Methylorubrum extorquens: one gene and its partner. The protein of the gene in region 2 interacts with the protein of the main gene of each other region in a pairwise test. Links are inferred from orthologs where the notes say so. Each region holds a gene or a part of one and is shown on either strand. Other genes may lie near its edges.

The links.
Region 1: the proteins of J2W78_RS06405 (region 2) and rplK interact in binary tests that used the Escherichia coli proteins (3 or more experiments, as listed by UniProt). The link is inferred for Methylorubrum extorquens from one-to-one orthologs.

The regions. Positions count from the first base shown.
Region 1 is NZ_JALJXF010000001.1:1,974,892-1,978,080, forward strand. The notes cover bases 99-2,975. They hold rplK (50S ribosomal protein L11), read right to left. Parts: upstream 1,824-2,975; coding sequence 1,374-1,823; downstream 99-1,373. Other genes in these bases: J2W78_RS09280 (cytochrome P450), read left to right, coding at 99-527; rplA (50S ribosomal protein L1), read right to left, coding at 664-1,362; nusG (transcription termination/antitermination protein NusG), read right to left, coding at 2,052-2,585; secE (preprotein translocase subunit SecE), read right to left, coding at 2,630-2,932. In the rest of the region: more of J2W78_RS09280, read left to right, coding at 1-98. UniProt on the Escherichia coli protein: Forms part of the ribosomal stalk which helps the ribosome interact with GTP-bound translation factors.
Region 2 is NZ_JALJXF010000001.1:1,306,672-1,309,875, forward strand. What follows is about bases 78-2,969. They hold J2W78_RS06405 (50S ribosomal protein L11 methyltransferase), read right to left. Parts: upstream 2,037-2,969; coding sequence 1,119-2,036; downstream 78-1,118. Other genes in these bases: J2W78_RS06400 (aminopeptidase P family protein), read right to left, coding at 78-882; J2W78_RS06410 (hypothetical protein), read left to right, coding at 2,360-2,560; J2W78_RS06415 (hypothetical protein), read left to right, coding at 2,652-2,822. Outside these bases: more of J2W78_RS06400, read right to left, coding at 1-77; modA (molybdate ABC transporter substrate-binding protein), read left to right, coding at 2,978-3,204. UniProt on the Escherichia coli protein: Methylates ribosomal protein L11.

The DNA of each region.
Region 1 (3,189 bases), 670 kb from region 2 along the record:
TCGCCACCGCCGTCCTGCTGCTGGTGGCAGGCCACGAGACCACGGTGAACCTGATCACCAACGGCATGCTGACGCTGCTGCGCTTCCCCGAGCATTGGGAGCGCCTGCGCGCCGAGCCAGAGACCGCCCCGCGCCTGATCGAGGAATTGCTGCGCTACGAGCCGCCGGTCCATTACCGCACCCGGCTCGCGCTCACCGACATCCCGGTCGCCGGGATCACCATCCCAAAGGACGCGCCGGTCATTTTTCTGCTCGCCGCCGCCAACCGCGATCCGGCGCGCTTTCCCGACCCCGACCGCTTCGACCCCGACCGCCCCGACAACCGCCATCTCGGCTTCGGCGGCGGGCTGCATTACTGCGTCGGCGCGCCGCTCGCCCGGATCGAGGCGGAGGTGGCCCTGGTCAGCCTCGTGCGGCGGCTGAAGGGCGTGTCCCTGACCGAAGACCCGCCGCCCTACAGGCCGGGCGCCTCGCTGCGGGGGCCGCGGCACCTGAGGCTGGCCCTGGAGGGCGTGGCTGACGAATAGCCGGTGCCGGGTTCCCTCTCCCCGCACAGCGGGGCGAGGGCATGCGCACGCTGCACTTCGAATCATCGCAGACTCAAAAAGAAAAGCGCCCGGCCTTTCGGCCGGGCGCTTACCGTCAGTTCGTTCGGACGATCGCTTACGCGGTCAGAACCGTGGACGGCTCGACCTTCACACCCGGGCCCATCGTCGAGGTGACGGCGATGCGCTGGATGTAGGTGCCCTTGGCGCCCGTGGGCTTCGCCTTGGCGACCGCGTCGGCGAAGGCCTTGATGTTCTCGACGAGCTTCTGCTCGTCGAAGGACACCTTGCCGACGCCGGCGTGGATGATGCCGGCCTTCTCGACGCGGAACTCGACCGCGCCGCCCTTGGCGGCGGCCACGGCGCCCTTCACGTCCATGGTGACGGTGCCGACCTTCGGGTTCGGCATCAGGCCGCGCGGGCCCAGCACCTTGCCGAGACGGCCGACGAGCGGCATCAGGTCCGGGGTTGCGATGCAGCGATCGAACTCGATCTTGCCGCCCTGGACGATCTCGAGGAGATCCTCGGCACCGACGATGTCGGCACCCGCTGCGCGGGCGTCGTCCGCCTTGGCGCCGCGGGCGAACACCGCCACGCGGACCGTCCGGCCGGAGCCGTTCGGCAGGTTGCAGACGCCGCGGACCATCTGGTCGGCGTGGCGCGGGTCGACGCCGAGATTCATCGAGATCTCGACGGTCTCGTCGAACTTGGCCGAAGCCTTCGACTTCACCAGCTTGATCGCCTCGTCGATGGCGTAGAGCTTCATCGGCTCCAGACCCTCGCGGGCGGCGCGGATGCGCTTTCCTTCGCGTGCCATATCGCCCTCCCTTACGCGACGACTTCGAGGCCCATGGCTCGCGCGGAGCCACGGATCATCGCGACCGCCGCATCGACGGAGTCGCAGTTCAGGTCGGGCATCTTCTTCTCGGCGATCTCGCGAAGCTGAGCTTCGGTGATCTTGCCGACGGTCGGGCCCTTGCCCGGGGTCTTGGAGCCGGAAGCCGGCTTCTTGCCGATCTTCAGGCCAACCGCCTTCTTCAGGAAGAAGGTGACCGGGGGCTGCTTCATCTCGAAGGTGAAGGAGCGGTCCTGATACGCGGTGATGATCACCGGGATCGGGGTGCCCTTCTCCATCTGCGCGGTCTTCGCGTTGAAGGCCTTGCAGAATTCCATGATGTTGAGGCCGCGCTGACCGAGCGCGGGACCGATCGGCGGCGACGGGTTGGCGGCGCCGGCCGGGACTTGAAGCTTCACGTAGCCCGTGATCTTCTTCGCCATGGGACTGCTCCCAAGAATTGCGCGTCGCCGGGCTGCCGAGGCACGGACGGACGGGCGGTTGCAGGTCGCGGTGCGATCCGTTGATCCCGGAGGCGAAGCCGGGCGGATCTCCCGCGGGGGTGTGGCGATGCTCTTAACAAAGCATCGCCGTTTCCAGGCCGCGACAGAGCCGCCGGCCGGGAAAATCAGCGATCAGTCAGTGCCGACCGATCGCAAAACGCAAAAAAATCAGACCTTCTCGACCTGCCCGTATTCGAGCTCGACCGGGGTGGCGCGGCCGAAGATCGACACCGCCACCTTGAGGCGCGAGCGGGCGTCGTCGATTTCCTCGACGGTGCCGTTGAAGGAGGCGAAGGGGCCGTCGGAGACGCGCACCGTCTCGCCGATCTCGAAGGAGACCGTGTGCTTCGGGCGATCCACGCCCTCCTGCACCTGGCCCTTGATACGCTCGGCCTCTGCGTCCGGAATCGGCACGGGCTTGGCCTTGTCGGCGCCCAGGAAGCCGGTCACCTTCGGGGTGTTCTTGATGAGGTGGTAGACCTCGTCGGTCAGGTCGCACTTCACCAGCACGTAGCCGGGGAAGAATTTCCGCTCGGCGTCCACTTTGCGTCCGCGCCGGACTTCCGTGACCTTCTCGGTCGGCACCATGACCTCGTCGAACAGCTCGGTCAGCCCGCGCTGGGCCGCCTGGTCCTTGATGGACTGGGCAACCTTGTTCTCGAAGTTCGAGTAGGCGTGGACGATATACCAGCGCTTCGACACGGGTCTCTCAACTCCTCGGCGCCTTGGAGCGCCTGAAACGATCTTTAAGCGCCGATCCCGAGGATCAGGCCGACGCCGAAGCGCATCACCTGATCGACGGCGACGAAGAACAGGCTCGCCACCACAACCATGATGAACACCATGATGGTGGTCACGGTGGTCTCCTTGCGGGTCGGCCACGTGACCTTGCGGCCCTCGTCGCGCACCTCGCCCAGGAACTCCACCGGGCCCACCCGCTTCGGCGCGGGGCGCGCGGGCGGGGTCGGGCGCTGGGGCGCAACGGGCGCCGTGCCGCGCTTGGGTCCGCGCGCCGCGTCGGCTTTCTTGGTCGCTTCGTTCGATGCCATGGCGCAACTGAAACCGGACAGGGCTCCGGGAACCACCGATCGCGGTGCGGGGACTAGCGCGTCCCACACCGACAGCATCTGAGGATCTCGGAATGCGCCCGCTCTAGCGCAAGTGATCCGGCTTGTCGATGGGTTCGGATGGGGTGCCGCGGGTCGGGCCGTCAGGGTGCGCCGTGGCAGGAGTGGAGGGACTCGAACCCCCAACCCCCGGTTTTGGAGACCGGTGCTCTGACCAGTTGAGCTACACTCCTACGGCG
Region 2 (3,204 bases):
GAGGGCCGCCGCCCCCGTCGCCGCGTCGATCCGCACGCGCTTGGCGCCGGTGCACAGACCGGCGAGATCCGCGTCGAAGGCGCTGCGCGGGCGAAGGTCGGCCAGCGTTTCGAGGGCGGCGCGCAGGTCGGCATCGATCTGCGGCGAGGTGAGGTAGAGGGCGGCCCGGCCCTCGCGGGGCAACAGCGCGTAACCGAGCGCCAGCGGCGTGTGGGCGATGTCGGCACCGCGCAGGTTGAAGGTCCAGGCGAGGTTATGGGGATCGGAGATCACCAGGGTGTCGAGCCCGCCCTCGTCCAGCGCGGCGCGGATGCGGTCGAGCTTTTCAGCCCGCGTTTCGCCCGTGAGATCGTCGGGATGGACCGCGACACGGCCGGCGGGTGCCCGGGGCCGACCGGCCCAGACCGCATCCACGAGATTGTCCGGCACGGCGCGCAGCGACGCTCCCGCCTTGATGGCGGCGCGCTCCAGGCGGGCGACGCCGTCGGGCGTGTGAAGCCAGGGATCGTAGGCAAGGGTTTGACCGGGCTTCAGGTGGGTGCCGAGCCAAGCCTCGGGTGTCGTCTCGGCGAGTAGCACCACGGTGATGATCCCGGTCTCGACCTGCTCCGGCGCCTGAAGGGTGTAGCGGCCATCGACGAACAGGGCGGCCTCGTCGGCGAGCACGATCGCGAGGCCGGCCGACCCGGTGAAGCCGGTAAGCCATGCGAGCCGCTCGGCATTGGCCGGCACGTATTCCGACTGATGCTCATCGGCCCGGGGCACGACGAAGCCGTCGGCGCGGATCTCGCGGAGCGCCGCGCGCAGGGCTTCGATCCGCTCAGGCCCCTTGGTGTGGCTCGGATCGTCGAAGGTCTGGAAGCGGGGCAGGGGTGTCGTCATGACGGAAATCTACCCCGTCGGAGCCCCCCGCAACAGCCTCCTCCAGGGCAATCGCTCGCAGGCGATCCCCCTGGCCTTTTTTGCTGGCCTCAGTCGCCGGCGCCCGCCTCCGTGGGCTTATGCGTCCGCTTCGCTCGATGCTTTCCGGGGCCCAAGCCTCGAAAAGCCCGCTCCGCGCGGCACTCTTCGCGCCGGGAAGTCGCTAAGGCGGCTTCGAGCAATCGCCCGGCCCCTCTTCAGCGTGGACGCGCGGCCGCCCCGCCGCGGCGCAGCACCAGTGTCGCCCAACCCTCGATCACGCCGGAGCGGGCGAGATGGAAGCCGCGGTGGCGGTAGGTCGAGAGCACGCCCGGCACGTCGCGCTCGATCAGGCCGGAAAGGATCAGCACGCCGTCATCGGCGACCACGGCGGTGAGCGTGGGCGCGAGCCGCTTGAGGGGCCGGGCCAGGATGTTGGCGAACACCACGTCGAAGCCGCGCGGGCGGTTTGCCAGCGCATGGCGTACGCCCGGCGCATGGTAGAGGCGCATATACGGCCCGAGGCCGTTGAGGCGAGCATTGCCGCGGGCGGTCATCACCGCTTCCGGGTCGAGGTCGCCGGCCACCACAGGCGTGCGAAGCACCTTGGCGGCGGCAAATCCCAGGATGCCGGTGCCGGTGCCGACATCGAGGACGTGGGCCGGCCGCCGCCGCTTCAGTTCGTCCACCAGTGCACGCAGGCAGCCCAGCGTGGTGCCGTGATGGCCGGTGCCGAAGGCGAGCGCCGCCTCGATCTCGATGGCGAGATCGTTGCCCCGCACCTGATGACGGTCATGGCCGCCATGGACGAGGAAGCGTCCCGCCCGCACCGGCTTCAGGCCCTCGAGCGAGGCACGCACCCAATCCTGCTGGTCGATGGTCTCGAAGACAGCCGCGTCGGCCTGCTCGCCCACCATCGGGCGGATCAGGTCGCGGATCATCTCCGCGTCGGGCTCCTCGGAGAAATAGGCCTCCAACCGCCAATCGCCGGTCTCTTCGACCTCGAAGGCGGCCACCGCCGTCTCCATGGGGTCGAACATCTCGCCCAGCAGTTCGGTCATGGCGCGAGCGGAAGGCTCGTCCGTGATCAGGCGCAGGACGTGCGTGGGTCGGTGCGGCGGCAGACCTTCGAGCATGGGGCGCCCTCTACCATTCGCGCGTGCCGAGGGCCACGGGCTTCACGACCCCATTCGACCTCCCCTCGCCGGGACAGGAACGAGGTCACGTACCCAGAACAGCACGCGCAAGGCGAAAGATGCTTAATCCACAGGCATGATGTTTAATTCCTAGTCGAAAGTATCGGAACCGGCGCGGAGAGCGCGCGTTCTCACCGTCCAAAGCGTCTCGCGCATGCACCTCGCCGGCTCCGGTGGCCCGTGGGGCCGTGCCTTGCGGCCGGGCGTTGCGCGCGGCGCTTCTCCGTCTCGTTCATCAGGCGCTTTTCGAGTTCCATCGCGTCATGACACCCAGATCCGTCCGCCTTCGCTCACCCGTCGTCGTCAGGCGCGAGCCGCGCTCCGACCGCCGCCGCGCTACGAACGCCGACATCCTTGCGTCGGATACGCTCGAAGCTCCGCTGCCGGGTTCGCTGCTCGTGCTGCTGAGCCGGCTCCATCGGGCGGAGACCAAGCCGTCGCAGGGAGCCGAGCCCACCGCCTGAGGCGGCGGGAACTCCGGCCGCGCCGGGCCACTTCCTGTCCGCATATCCCGGCCCGGAACCCTCCGGACCGGCATCGAGAAAGGATCGGTCGATGGCCGTGGTATCGAGCAAGATCTTCGAAGAGGGCAAAGCTGCCAAGGCGGTAGGCGGGCCCGATGCGGCCAATCCCTACGAGGCGGGCTCGCAGGAGAGCCTTGATTGGCTGGAGGGCTTCACCGCCGACGAGCCCGAAGTGTCGGCGGCCGGTCCGTCCGACGACTGACCCCGAAGAGGGGCACCTCCTCGATTTCCGGACGATGACAGGGGTATCCCAGGCGGGCTAAAACCGGCGTCAGGTGCGGGGCGTTCGTCCGGCGTGGCCACGGCTCGATAGAGCCGGCGCAGCGGCGGCAGCCCGGCACGACCAGGGGAGTCGTCATGATGCCGTCCCGCTTCGTCCGGACCCGCCGCGCCATGATGGCCGGCCTGCTGCTCGCCCTCGCGGCCCCGCCCTTCGCCGCCCGCGCCGCGGACGAACCGGTCGTGGTCTTTGCCGCCGCCAGCCTCAAGAACGCCCTGGACGAAGCCGCCGCCGCGTGGGCGAAGGCGACGGGCGGCACGGCCCGGATCTCCTATGCCGGCTCCAATGTGCTGGCCAAGCAGAT